Regions from separate parts of the Burkholderia territorii genome, predicted to be linked through region 1. Evidence: riboswitches for the same ligand, from Rfam matches in the RefSeq annotation. Region 1 holds a riboswitch; the other holds the start of a gene.
The links. A riboswitch is a leader RNA that binds a small molecule or an ion and turns the genes downstream of it on or off. The one in region 1 is predicted to bind manganese.
Positions count from the first base shown of each region.

Region 1 (7,243 bases):
GATCAGCGAGCGTGCGCGGTTCGGGTTCTTCAGGTTGAACGCGGGATGCGCCATCAGCTTGCGGACCTTCGCGAGCGTCGGCTGCTCTGGCGTGCCGCGTTGCGCGGCCTGCATCGCGAACCACTTGTCGATCACGAGCGCTTCCTTCTCGAAGCGACGGTAGAAGTCGTCGAGTGCGCGCGCGGCCGCGTCGTTCGCGCCCGACGCCGCGGCGGACAACAGGGCGCCGAGTGCGGCGGCACGATCGGTCATGTTGTTCGCCGCGTCGTACTGCGCGGTCGCGATGCGCACGGCGTCGGCCGGATCCTCGAGTTCGGCGAGATACGCGAGCGCGAGATTCTTCAGCGCACGTCGGCCGGATGCGTCGGGCGTCGGCTCGTACGCGCCCGGCGTCTGGTGCTGCTCGTACGCGGCGAGCCACTCCGCGCGCAGCGCGGTCGCGAGCTGGCGGCGCACGAACTGGCGCGCGCGATGCACGGCAGCCGGATCGGCTTCGGCCATCTGGTCGGCCAGATAGGTTTCCGACGGCAGCGTCAACGCGAGCTCGCGGAACGCGGGCGACAGGTTTTCATCCGTCAGCACGCGGCGGAACGCGGCGACGAAGTTCTCGCCGAGCGTGAGCGGCTCGTTCGCGGCGGCGCGTGCGGCGAGCGTCAGCAGCGCGCGCGTCGCGAGGCGCTGGCCGGCTTCCCAGCGGTTGAACGGATCGCTGTCGTGCGCGAGCAGGAACGCGAGGTCGTCGTCGCTGTAGTCGTACTCGACGATCACGGGTGCCGAGAAATTGCGCAGCAGCGACGGCAGCGGTTGTTCGGGCACGTCGACGAACGTGAACGTCTGCTCGGTGTCGGTGAACTCGAGCACGCGCGTCGTGCCCGACGCGGCGGCTTCGCCGTCGACGCGCAACGGCAGGTCGCGGCCGTCGCGGCCGATCAGGCCGATCGCGAACGGAATCAGCAGCGGCCCCTGCTGGGTCTCGCGCGCGGCCGGCGACGCATCGCCGTAGCCTTGCGCGAGCGTGACCGTGTAGCGGCGCGCGGCTGCGTCGTACGCGGGGCGCACCGACACGCGCGGCGTGCCGGCCTGGCTGTACCAGCGCTCGAATTGCGCGAGATCGCGTCCGTTCGCGTCGGCCATCGCGTGACGGAAGTCGTCGCACGTCACGGCGTGACCGTCGTGGCGCTTGAAGTACAGGTCCATGCCCTTGCGGAAGCCGTCGCGGCCGAACAGCGTCTGGTACATCCGCACGACTTCCGAGCCCTTCTCGTAGACGGTCATCGTGTAGAAGTTGTTGATCTCGACGTAGCTTTCCGGACGCACCGGATGGGCCATCGGGCCCGCGTCCTCGGCGAACTGCAGCTGGCGCAGCACGCGCACGTCCTCGATGCGCTTGACCGCGCGGGCCGCGGATTCGACGTCGTCGCCCGCCGCCATGTCGGCCGAGAATTCCTGGTCGCGGAACACCGTCAGCCCTTCCTTCAGGCTCAGCTGGAACCAGTCGCGGCAGGTCACGCGGTTGCCGGTCCAGTTGTGGAAGTACTCGTGGCCGACCACGGATTCGATGTTCGCGAAGTCGGTGTCGGTCGCGGTCTCGGGGTTCGCTAGCACGTATTTCGTGTTGAAAATGTTGAGCCCCTTGTTCTCCATCGCGCCCATGTTGAAGTCGCCTACGGCGACGATCATGAAGCGGTCGAGATCGAGCTCGAGGCCGAAGCGCTTCTCGTCCCAGCGGATCGAGTGGATCAGCGAATCCATCGCGTGGCGGGTCTTGTCGAGATCGGCCGGTTCCACCCAGACCTGCAGCAGCTTTTCCTTGCCGGAGGCGGACGTGATCTTCTCCTCGATCGCGACGAGCTTGCCCGCGACCAGCGCGAACAGGTAGCTCGGCTTGCGGAACGGGTCTTCCCATTTCGCGAAGTGGCGGCCGTCGGGCAGCTCGCCCGAGTCGACGAGGTTGCCGTTCGACAGCAGCACCGGATACGCGGCCTTGTCCGCGCGCAGCGTGACCGTATACGACGCCATCACGTCGGGGCGGTCGAGGAAGTAGGTGATGCGGCGAAAGCCTTCGGCCTCGCACTGCGTGAAGAAGTTGCCGCTCGACACGTACAGGCCGGACAGCGTCGTGTTCTGGTCCGGCGCGCACGCGCTTTCGAGCGTGAGCTCGAATGCGTCGGGCACGTTTTCCACGGTCAGCCCGTGTTCGTGCGCACGCACCGCGCCGTACGGCGCGCCGTCGAGCGCCGTACCGAGGAATTCGAGCGCTTCGCTCATCAGCTCCAGGTGCGGCGTCGGTGCCGCGTCCGGATTGCGGCGCACGCGCATCGTATTCCTGACGATCGTGCGGGCCGGCGCGAGATCGAATTCGAGCGCGACGGTATCGATGAGGAAGGCCGGCGGCGTGTAGTCGGCGCGGCGGATCACGGTGGAAGAGGCGTTGTCGGACATGGTCGTCGAGATCGGTGGAGTGGGTATCGGGCCCGCGGCGCGAGCCGGGCGAACCGGGCCATTGTACAAAGGCTTGCGGCTGCGTGCCGGGCGAACTTTTTACCGGTTCCGGCAGTCCGCGTATTATCGGCATCCCGTGCAGTTCGCGCGGTGCGACGAACGGGTGACGGATCGACGAGGATCAAAATGAAACGCGAATGGATTCAACGCGGTGCGGGCTGGGCGGCGGTGCTGTGCGTGGCGCTGCTGACGGGCTGCACCAGCTACGTGACGACGCAGGTCACGGCCTTCTCCGACTGGAGCGGCAGCGACGCGACACGCACTTACGCCTTCACGCGCACCGATGCGCAGAAGCACAGCATCGAGCAGTCGACCTACGAGCCGATCGTCGCGAACGAACTGTCCGCGTACGCATTCCGGCAGGTGCCGGCCGCGCAGGCGCGCTATCTGGTCGGGCTGGCCTACGGGGTCGGCAGCGACCTGGTGACGGTGCCGCAGCCGGTGTACTACGACCCGTGGTTCATCGGGCCGGGGCCTTACTGGCGAGGCGGGCCGTGGGGACCGTGGGGGCCCTGGGGGCCGATGCCGGCGGGCTACGTCGCGCAGACTTATCAGGTCTTCGACTACACGCTAGGCATCCGGATCACCGAGCGCGCGACCGGCAAGGAAGTCTATAACGTGACCGCGCGCACCACCGGCGACAACGGTGCGCTGCTGTATGCGATGCCGTTTCTCGCGCGCAGCGCGCTCGCGGATTTCCCGTTGGCGAACGGTGCGATCCGCACCGTGCGACTGCCCGTCGACAAGCGCGGCGGGCCGGCCGCGCCGGCCGCCAACGAGCGCGCGGTACCGGCGGTGCCCGCATCGGGCGCGGCCGTCGCGAAGTAACGCGGTAGCGACACCGGCGCGGCAGCCTTGCCGCGCCGTCTGCCCGCGTGCGTCAGGCCCCGACGCCCAGCAGTGCCAGCGCGCCGAGCACGACGAACAACACGGCCGCGATGCCGTGCACCAGCTTCGTCGGCAGGCGGTGCGCGAAACGATCGCCCAGCAGGATCGCGGGCACGTTCGCCAGCATCATTCCGAAGGTCGTGCCGGCCACCACGCCGATGTAATCCTGGAAGCGCGCGGCGAGCGCGACGGTCGCGATCTGCGTCTTGTCGCCCATTTCAGCGAGGAAGAACGCGACGAGCGTCGCGCCGAACACACCGAGCCGCGAGCGGTTCGCATTGGCTTCGTCCGCATCGAGCTTGTCCGGCACCAGGATCCACAACCCCATCGCGATGAACGAGAACGCGAGCGCCCAGCGCATGATCGACGGCGTGACGAGCGCGCCGAGCCATTCGCCGAGCGCACCGGCGAAGCCGTGGTTCACGAGCGTCGCGACGAGCACGCCGAGAATGATCGGCACGGGCTTGCGATAGCGCGCGGCCAGCACGAGGGACAGCAGTTGGGTCTTGTCGCCGATTTCAGCGAGGGCGACGGCGCCGGTGGAGATCAGGAAGGCTTGAGACACGTACGGGGTTCCACGGGCCGATGTTGTGCGTGCGAGCGACGATCCGCCGCGCGCCGGGCCCTGATGCGGCGCGCAGTGAACCATCGGTCTCGCCAGGCCTCGGTGGCTGCGCCCGCCATGGCCGAACGGCCAAGTCTGTTGACGGACGCCTCCGTCACGATTCGCGCCGGGGGCGGGACATCGAGCGGAGCGGCTACTCCCCAATGAGCGGCGAATTCTAGCACGGCGCGTGGCGCGCGCGGCGCGAATCCGGTTGCGCCGGCATGCGCCGTGGCGCACGCCGGAGCGGGCATGGGCGAGTGCGAGTAAGTTACGCGGCGGCGCGGCGTGCGGCACCGCGCTCGTGCACGAGCCGGCCGGCCGCATACGTGCGGTAGACGGCACGGTCGTCGCCGAGCAGCGCGAACGCGAACAGCAGCTCCTCGAGCGACTCCGCGCGTTTCGTGCGGCGCGCGAGCAGCGGCGTGGCCTGCGGGTCGAGCACGACGAAATCGGCTTCGGTGCGCGGCGCGAGCGTGCCGACCGTGTCGGCAAGATCGAGCGCCTGCGCGGCGCCGGCCGTCGCGAGCCAGAACATCCGCGTCGCGCTCAGGTGATGGCCCGACAGCCGTGCGACCTTGTGTGCCTCGTTCATCGTCTGCAGCATCGAGAACGACGTACCGCCGCCGACGTCGGTGGCGAGCGTCACGGGCACGTCGAATTCGCCGGCCTTGTCGAAGTCGAACAAGCCGCTGCCGAGGAAGAAGTTCGACGTCGGGCAGTGCGCGACGACGGTGCGCGTCTCCGCCATCCGGCGGCGGTCCTCGTCGTCGAGATGAATGCAGTGGCCGTACACCGCGCGCGGGCGCAGCAGTCCGTAGCGATCGTAGATGTCGAGATAGCTGCGGTGCCCGGGGAACAGCTCGGCCACCCATTTCACTTCGTCGACGTTTTCCGCGACGTGACTCTGCACGAACACGTCCGGATGGCGCCGCGCGAGTTCGCCGCACGCCTCGAGCTGCGCCTCGGTGGACGTCGGCGCGAAGCGCGGCGTGAGCGCATACAGCTGGCGGCCCTTGCCGTGCCAGCGGTCGATCAGCTCCGCGCTGTCGTCGTAGCCCGATTGCGCGGTGTCGCGCAGGAACTCGGGGCAGTTGCGGTCCATCAGCACCTTGCCCGCGATCATCCGCACGTCGCGGGCGTCGCTGGCCGCGAACAGCGCGTCTGCCGACTGCTTGTGCACGGTGCAATAGACGAGCGCGCTCGTCGTGCCGCAGGCGAGCAGCTCGTCGACGAAGAAGTCGGCGACCTCGCGCGCATGTTCCGGATCGCCGAACTGGCGCTCCGTCGGAAACGTGTATTTGTCGAGCCACGGCAGTAGGCCGGGCGCCGGCGACGCGATCATGTCCGTCTGCGGATAGTGAATGTGCGTGTCGATGAAGCCGGGCACGATCAGCTTGTCGCGCAGGTCATGGACGACCGCGTCGCGGGCGAGCGTCGGGGCGAGCCGCGCATGCGGGCCGGCCGCGACGACCTTGCCGTCGTCGACGATCAGCAGGCCGTCGGTCTCGTAATTCGCGGCCTGGCTCGATTGCGCCGGGTCGCCGTTGAAGGTCAGCAGTTGGGAACGGAAAGCGGTTTGCGTCATGACGAATGGTCCTGCATCAAGGTAAGGCGAACAGAAGAAAGCAGTCGGCGCCGCGCGGGCGACGGCATGGCGGTCGCGGCCCTGGCATGCGCGATGCAGCGAAGCACGAAGGCCGGGCGCCGCGGATGGCGATCGCGCCCGCGAGCAGGGCGTCCGTCATCGCCGGGTTGCCGGCTGACGGCATTGCGGTCGCGGCCGCGATCGTGGCCGCATCCGCATCCGCATCCGCATCCGCATCCGCATCCGCATCCGCATCCGCATCCGCATCCGCATCCGCGACCGGCGGGCTGCATCGCGTGCCGCCACGACAGGCTTCGGTGCGCGACTTCGCCCGGTGCCGCCGCCACGTGGGCGACGCGCGCGACGCCCGCGCGCGTGCGCGGTGCATGCACGCGGCCGGTGTGGCGCAGGGCCGAACCGGTCGCCACCAAGCGGACGTCGTCGATGTGTTTCATCTGTCCGGGAGCCTCGATGCCGGCCGTCACGCGGCGTGCCAGTACGAATCGAGACGCGCGATCAGCGCATCACGCTGCGCGGCGTCGACGAACGACGCCTCGAAGCCGTTGCGGATCACCGTATGCACTTCGGCGTCCGTCAGTTGCAGCCCGTCGACCGTCGCGAAGTAGTTGTCGTTCACGTAGCCGCCGAAATAGGCCGGATCGTCCGAGTTGATCGTCACCGCGACGCCGCGATCGAGCAGCGCCTTCAGCGTGTGCTTCGCCATGTCGTCGAACACGCACAGCTTCAGGTTCGACAGCGGGCAGACGGTCAGCGCCGTGCGCGTGCGCGCGAGGCGCTCGACGAGCGCCGCGTCCTCGATGCTGCGCACGCCATGATCGATCCGGTCGACCTTCAGCACGTCGAGCGCTTCGTAGATGTAGGCGGGCGGGCCTTCCTCGCCCGCGTGTGCGACGAGCTTCAGCCCGAGCGCGCGCGCCTTCTCGAACACGCGCGCGAACTTCGTCGGCGGATGGCCGAGCTCGGAAGAATCGAGACCGACGCCGATCAGCCGGTGGCGGTAGCGTTCGAACAGCGGCAACGCGGATTCGAACGTCGCGAGCGCATCGTCCTCGGACAGATGGCGCAGGAAGCACAGGATGAGCTTGCTCGACAGCCCGCGCGGTTCGGCATCGGCGAGCGCGCGATCGATGCCGGCAACGACCGTCTCGATCGGCACGCCGCGTTCGGTGTGCGTCTGCGGGTCGAAGAACAGCTCCGTGTGGACGACGTTGTCGGCGAGTGCGCGTTCGCAGTACGCGGCCGTCATGTCGTAGAAATCCTGCTCGGTCAGCAATACGCTCGCGCCGGCGTAATAGATGTCGAGGAACGACTGCAGATCGGTGAACGCATACGCGGCGCGCAGTGCGTCGATCGATTCGTACGCGAGTTTCACGCCGTTGCGCTGCGCGAGCGCGAAGATCAGTTCGGGCTCGAGCGAGCCTTCGATATGGATGTGCAGCTCGGCTTTCGGAGCGCGGGCAATCTTTTCCTTGAATGTCGGGGTCATGGCGTTGTTCTTGGTCGGTCAGAATGTAGGGGAAGCCTGCGTGTGCGCGTTTGCCTCGACGGCCTGCAGCAACTGCGCGGCCACCGAGATCGCGATGACTTCGGGTGCCTTGTCGACGATGCCTTCGACGCCGATCGGGCATCGCATCCGCGCG
Region 1 is NZ_CP013366.1:1,004,678-1,011,920, forward strand. Features, by position in the region: gene pepN (aminopeptidase N) at 1-2,442, opposite strand, end outside; gene WS51_RS15335 (DUF4136 domain-containing protein) at 2,629-3,330, shown strand; gene WS51_RS15340 (TMEM165/GDT1 family protein) at 3,383-3,955, opposite strand; yybP-ykoY riboswitch at 4,034-4,169, opposite strand; gene guaD (guanine deaminase) at 4,266-5,582, opposite strand; gene WS51_RS15355 (adenosine deaminase) at 6,064-7,089, opposite strand; gene xdhC (xanthine dehydrogenase accessory protein XdhC) at 7,108-7,243, opposite strand, start outside.

Region 2 (7,243 bases), on a different replicon from region 1:
CCGTTCGCATACGCGGAATTCCTCGCCCGCATCCGCTCGCTGCTGCGGCGCGTGCCGCGCAATGCCCGCGACATCCTGCACATCGCCGATCTCGAAGTCGACCTGATCAAGCGCCGCGTGCGGCGCGCCGACGCCCGCATCGACCTGACCGCGCAGGAGTTCGCGCTGCTGCAGCTGCTTGCGGAACGCGAGGGCGAGGTGCTGACGCGCACCTTCATCACGTCGCAGATCTGGGACATGAATTTCGACAGCGACACAAACGTCGTCGATGCGGCGATCAAGCGCCTGCGCGCGAAAATCGACAACGCTTACGAGAAGAAGCTGATCCACACGATCCGCGGAATGGGCTACGTGTTCGAGGATCGCGCGTGAGCAGCGGCGCCGCGCCCTATTCGCTGCTCCGGCGCCTCACGCTCGCGTTCGCGGTCGTGGCCGCACTCGTGTTCGCGCTGACCGGCGCGTACCTGTACCGCTCGCTGTCCGCCGAGTTGACGCGGCGCGACGACATCGAGATCACCGGCAAGCTCAAGCAGTTCCTGCAGCTTGCGCGGGCGAGCGGTTCGACGGCCGCGCTGCGTGCCGATCCGGCTGTCTTTCACGAGGTGCTGCTGTCGCATCCGGGCGTCTATCTCGGCATCTACGACGATGCGAACCGTCCGCTCGTCGAACACGCCGACGAAGCCGGCCATACGCTCGCGTCGGTGATCGCGCGGCCGCAGCCGGCCGGCGCGGCGAGCGAGACCGCCAGCCCGTTCACGTGCTCGCCGCCCGGCATCGGCACGTCGCGCTGCGTCCGTGCGCGCGCGACACTGCCGTCGGGCGAAGCCATTCAGGTCGCGCTGGCGCGCACGGCGACCGATCGCCAGTCGCTGCTCGAAAGCTATCGCGTCGACATCTGGCTCGCGGCCGCGATCGGCGCGCTGCTGGTCGGCGCGCTCGGCCACGCGGTCGCGTCGCGCGGCCTGCGCCCGGTCGAGAGCCTCGGCCGGCAAACGTCGCGTATCGAGGCGCACAACCTGGCCGCGCGCCTCGATGCGCGCGCCGGCCCGATCGAGCTGCGCGAGCTCGCCACGTCGGTCAACCGGATGCTCGACCGGCTCGAGCGCGCGTTCGTGCGGCTGTCGCAGTTTTCGTCCGACCTCGCGCACGACATGCGCACGCCGCTCGCGAACGTGATCAGCTCGTCGCAGGTCACGCTGTCGCGTGCGCGCACCGCCGACGAATACGAAGCGTTGATCGATTCGAACATCGAGGAATGCGAACGGTTGCAGCGGATGATCGAGAACATGCTGTTTCTCGCGCGCACGGACAACGCGCAACAACACCTGAAGACGGTCGAACTCGACGCGGGCCACGAACTGCGCCGCCTTGCGTCGTATTTCCAGTCGCTGGCCGACGAGACCGGCGTGCGCCTCGACGTGCACGGCGCGGCGCCCGTCGTCGCGGACGCGACGCTGTTCCGCCGCGCCGTCAGCAATATCGTCTCGAACGCGCTCGAACACGCGGAAGCCGGATCGACGATCGAGCTGACCGTATCGAGCCGGCCCGATTACGCGGTCGTCGAGGTCACGAACCGCGGCGCCGCGATTCCGCCCGAGCAGATCGAGCGGATCTTCGAGCGCTTCTACCGAATCGATTCGTCGCGGCACGGCGCTGCGCGCAACGCCGGGCTCGGGCTGGCGATCGTGAAGTCGATCGTCGAGCTGCATCGCGGCAAGGTCGAGGTCGTGAGCCGCGACGGACGGACGACCTTCGCGCTTCACTTCCCGGCCCGCGTTTCGTGACGCGCGGACGATGCCACCCACGCGCGCACGCCGCGTGCTTCCCGATACCGCATGGACATCCGTCACGCGGCGGCTCGACCACACGCGCCAACGGATATGGCCGTACGCGCTTGCCGAAAGCGGCCGGCTCGGCTAGACTGCCCTTCGTCTTTGGGGAGTAGCCTGCTTTCCTTCCCCGGAAAGCGAACGCGTCAACACACTCGGCCGGCGGCCGTGGCGCGTTCGGCCGCATTGGTCTGGCGAGACCATCGACGCATCGCGTCGTTCCTGGTCGGACGTCGGCAGATGCGTCATGGTTCGTCCACGTCCGACCACGGAGCCCCCATGTTCCTTTCAGCCTTCCCCCTGCATTTCGTTCGCGGCGTCCGATTCGCCACTGCCTGCGTGCCTGCCTGCGGAGGTGCCGCATGACGTTGATGCTCGTCGAACTGGCGTTCATGCTGATCGTCATCCTGGTCGCCGCCGAACTCTTCACGAACGCACTCGAACATCTCGGCGAGCGCCTGAAGATTTCGGAAGGCGTAACGGGGTCGCTGTTCGCTGCCGTCGGCACCGCGCTGCCCGAAACGATGGTGCCGCTGCTCGCGCTCGCCGGCGGCACGTCGAACGCGGCGGTCAACGAGGAGATCGGCGTCGGCGCGATTCTCGGCGCGCCGCTGATGCTCGCAACGCTGACGACTTTCCTGATGGCGCTCGCCGTGATCCGCTCGCGCGGACTGACGGGAACGATCGCCCCCGAGCGCAGCGGCTTCGTGCGCGACCTGAACTACTTCATCGCCGCGTTCACGCTCGCCACCGTTGCGATGTTCGTTCCGCATCACGTGTGGGCGGTGCGCGCGCTCCTCGCGGCGATGCTGGTCGGCGTCTATGCGATGTATGTCGTGATGACGTTCCGCGCGTCGACGCAGCTCGTCGATGCCGGCCACGGCACCGAAGCGCCGCACGCGATGTTCCTGTCGCGTGCCGGGCTGCCGACCAACCTCGCGACCATCGCACTGCAACTCGCGCTCGGCGTCGCGCTGCTCGTCGGCGGGGCGAAGGGCTTCATTCATGGCGTCGAGGGCGTGTCGCACCTGCTCGGCATCTCGCCGCTGCTGCTGTCGCTGATCATCGTGCCGATCGCGACCGAATTGCCGGAAAAGGTCAACAGCGTGCTGTGGATCCGTCGCAAGAAGGACACGCTCGCGTTCGGCAACATCACCGGCGCGATGGTGTTCCAGGGCACGCTGCTGCCGGCGATCGGCATCATGCTGACGCCGTGGGAGCCGCGCCCCGAAGTGCTGACCGGCGTGGTCATCACGCTCGCGGCGGCGGTCTGGCTGCGCGTCAATGCGCGTGCGCGCGGGCTCGCAATCTGGGCGTTGCTGGCGAACGGCGCCGGATACGCCGGCTATCTGTTCGTGACGCTGACGCGCTGAAAATGCGGTGCGTTTCGAGCACGACGTGTTGAGCCGCGCGTCGACCCGCTGCGTAATTCGCAGCGAATGCCGACGCTCGATCCGCGCGCGCTCGAGGACGCCGGTTTCGTGCGGCGCACCGTGCACCCGGAAGTGCCGGTGCGCATCGAGTACGATCTGACCGCCCAGGACAACCGACTGCGGCCCGCATCGAAGTCATGCGCGAGTTCGGGCCGTGAGGCGTGCGATACGCGCGACGAGGTCGAAGCCGACGCCGCCCCGATAACCCATTCATCGAGAGAAACAACATGGAACTGCATGCCACCGTCGGCGCGGCTACGTCCGACGTCGACGACGACGAAAGCTTCGCGAACATCTATTGCCACGATGCGGAGCGCAACTATTGCTTCTCGCTGCTGCGCTTTCCGGAAGCAACGTCGATCGAGGTGATGGTGCACGACCAGCTCACCGCGAACGTGAACGATCTGAAGGTTCGGCTCACGGGCAACACGATCGAAGTCGAACTCGACGAGCGCACCGCCGCGCGCCTCGACGGCAACACGCACTACGTGATTCATCTCGCGCCCGGCGAGCACGATCCGGTCGTGCTGCGTGCCGCGCTCGAGGAAATCTTCGACGGCAAGAGCGGATATCGCGACGACAGCGCAAGCACGTAAGCGCGCCGGCGCGGCACTCGATCCCGTCCCGCGCGTTCGCGCTGCGCGCCTCACATGCCCACATATCGAGCGCACAACGTCCCATTAATGGGGATGCCTGCCCAAATGTTGACGCGCACTGCGCCACGGCCCTAACGTTCGCCCAATGCCATTGGATACGGCCGCCCCCGCCACGCGGGCGACGGCCGACACAGAACTCAGGAGACGACCGTGGCCCATTCCGCGTCGCGCACGCATGCCAACCCGTCGGCACAATCGCCCGCGCATGCCGACACCGCACCCGATTCCACCTGCCGCATGTCGGCGTCCGCGGCTGCCGCCGTCGCCGCGCCGCCGAGCCGCAAGCGCCTGATCATCCTCGCGCTGCTGTTCGTCACGGTCGTGATCAACTATCTCGACCGCAGCAACCTGTCGATCGCCGCGCCCGCGCTGTTCAAGGAACTGAACATCGATCCCGTCCGCGCGGGCCTCGTCTTCTCGGCATTCGGCTGGACCTATGCGCTGATGCAGATCCCCGGCGGCTGGCTCGTCGACAAGGTGTCGCCGCGCGTGCTGTATGCGGGTGCGCTCGCGCTGTGGTCGGCCGCGACGGTGCTGCTCGGCTTCGCCGGGTCGTTCGTCGGGTTGATCGTGCTGCGCCTCGCGGTGGGCGCGCTCGAAGCGCCCGCCTATCCGATCAACAATCGCGTGGTCACGACGTGGTTCCCGACTCGCGAGCGCGCCAGCGCAATCGGCGGCTACACGTCGGGCCAGTTCGTCGGCCTCGCGTTCCTCACGCCCGTGCTCGCATGGCTGCAGGTGCATCTCGGCTGGCACATGGTATTCGTCGCGACCGGCGTCGCGGGCATCGCGTGGGCCGCGGTCTGGTATGCGGTGTATCGCGAGCCGCGCGCGTTTCGCGGCATCAATGCGGCCGAGATCGCGTCGATCCGCGACGGCGGTGGCCTCGTCGACCTCGAGGACCGCGTCGCCGCGCGCAGCGCGCGCACGCCGTCGACGTGGCGCGACCTCGGCGTCGTGCTCGGCCGACGCAAGCTGTGGGGCATCTATCTCGGGCAGTTCGCGCTGAACTCGACGCTGTGGTTCTTCCTTACGTGGTTCCCGACCTATCTCGTCAAGTATCGCGGGATGGATTTCATCAAGTCGGGCTTTCTCGCGTCGCTGCCGTTTCTCGCCGCGTTCGTCGGCGTGCTGTGCTCCGGCCTGCTGTCGGACTGGCTGATGCGGCGCGGCGCGTCGCAGGGCTTCGCGCGCAAGCTGCCGATCATCTCGGGGCTGCTGATCTCGACTTCGATCATCGGCGCGAACTACGTGACGTCGACGGGCTGGGTGATCGCGTTCATGACGATCGCCTTCTTCGGCAACGGCTTCGCCTCGATCACATGGTCGCTGGTGTCGGGCCTCGCGCCCGCGCGGCTGCTTGGCCTCACGGGCGGCGTGTTCAACCTCGTCGGCAACCTCGCGGCGATCGCGACGCCGATCGTGATCGGGCTGCTCGTCGACGGTGCGGACTTCTCGCGCGCGATCACCTATATCGCGGCGATGGCGCTCGCGGGCAGCCTGTCGTACGGGCTGCTGGTCGGCAAGGTCGAGCGCATCGACGCCTGAACAGGCACCGCGCTACGCGGCCAGCGCGATCGCCTTGATGTTGAACGCGCGCAGCAGATCCTCGCAGAACGCGTCGACGATCGGCTTGCCGTTCGCGCTACGCTTCATCGCGAGATGCAGCGGCACGTCGAAGCTGAACGTCGTGCGGCCGATGGCCTTCACGAGCCCGCGCTGCTCGAACGGCTCCGCGTAATGAGCGGGCAGATAGCCGAGATGGCCGCCCGACAGGATCAGGATCGTCGCGGCCTCGATGCTGTCCGCGCTCGCGGTCACGCGCCGCTCCGGCAGCGGATACTGCTCCTCGGGCACCGGATAGGTGCGCCATACCCAGTCGTGCGCCTGCAGGTCGTCGGCCGACACGGGCCGCGACGCATGGAACAGCGGATGCCCGCGCCCGCAGTAGATCACCTGTTCCTCGGTAAACAACGGCGTGTAGTCGAGCCCCGGCACGCGATGCCAGAAATACCCGATCGCGAGATCGAGCTGGTTGTTGACGAGGCTTTCCTCGAGTTCCTGCGGCGACGCGACCTTCATCGAGAACGTGACGGCCTGGTCGCGCTTGCGGAACGCGCCGATCGCCTCGGCCAGGCGCGCGTTCTCGACGAGCGGCGCCTGCCCGATCAGGCCGATCGACAGCGTGCCGACCAGCTTGCGGTCGATGTCGCGCACCCGCGCGACGAACTCGGACGTCGCGGCGACGAGCGTGCGCGCCGTGGCCGCGAAGCGTTCGCCCTTCGACGTCAGCCGAAAGCCGCCGCGGCCACGATCGCACAGCTTGAAACCGACGCGCGCTTCGAGCGCGGACAACTGCGTGCTGATCGTCGACTGGCGCACGCCGAGCGAGGCCTCGGCGGCCGTGATGCCGCGTGCGTCGACGACGGCGAGAAAGACCCGGATGAGCCGGAGATCGAGATCGGTGGTATTCGAAAACATGCTTCGAGCCGCTGCGCGTGAGCGCGTTGTCGGGCCGGCGCGACACCGGCCGTCGTCGCCGATGAACCTTGCCGGACGCGCGTCGCCATCGGCAACGGCGCGCGCCATACTGGTCGCGCGGACATCGCGCACCGTTCACATGGGAAAGCCCATCGCCTTGATCCCGTTGATCCACGCACGCTTCCAGCCGCCTTCGGCGTCCGCGCCGTCGAACGCATGGAACGTGATCTTCGCGGCGACCCAGCGCACCGGCTCGGGCGGGATGTAGCTCGGGCTCTGGTTCGCGATGTCGAGCTTGCGCTCCGGGCTGTCGCGATCGAACAGGATGTTCAGACCCATGAACGCGCCGAACCGGCTCGCCGCGACGCCGAAGCCCGTGTAGCCGGCGACGAACACGGCCTTGCCGCCAAGATATCGCTTCGCGAACACCGAGCCGCGCGAGCAGTAGTCGATCGGGCCGCCCCACGCGTGCGAGAAGCGCACGTCGGCGAGCTGCGGGAACGTGCGGTGGAACGCCTCCGCGAGCCGGTAGTAGGTTTCGCGCTCGCCGTCCTGGTGCGGCTCGGGATCGCCGTCGAAGTGATAGCTGACCAGCCCGCCGAAGATGATGTTGTTGTCCTTCGTCAGCCGGAAATAGTTGAGCTGCGTGCGCGTGTCGTACACGCCCTGGCGATTCTTCCAGCCGATCCGCGCGAGCTGCGCGTCGGTCAGCGGCTCGGTCGCGAGCACGTGGTCGCGCACCTGCATCACGCGGCGGTTGATGTCGGGAATGCCGACCTTCGCCGTGCCGCTGCCGAACACGACGCGCGGCGCGCGCACGCCGCCCTTCGGCGTCTTCACGTAC
Region 2 is NZ_CP013365.1:207,879-215,121, reverse strand. Features, by position in the region: gene WS51_RS01045 (heavy metal response regulator transcription factor) at 1-372, shown strand, start outside; gene WS51_RS01040 (heavy metal sensor histidine kinase) at 369-1,784, shown strand; yybP-ykoY riboswitch at 1,925-2,107, shown strand; gene WS51_RS01035 (sodium:calcium antiporter) at 2,192-3,202, shown strand; partial or broken gene WS51_RS33020 (winged helix-turn-helix transcriptional regulator) at 3,260-3,420, shown strand; gene WS51_RS01030 (hypothetical protein) at 3,490-3,858, shown strand; gene WS51_RS01025 (MFS transporter) at 4,069-5,466, shown strand; gene WS51_RS01020 (LysR family transcriptional regulator) at 5,479-6,399, opposite strand; gene WS51_RS01015 (NAD(P)/FAD-dependent oxidoreductase) at 6,535-7,243, opposite strand, start outside.
Region 2: another riboswitch for manganese. It lies ahead of WS51_RS01035 (sodium:calcium antiporter); the one in region 1 lies ahead of WS51_RS15340 (TMEM165/GDT1 family protein).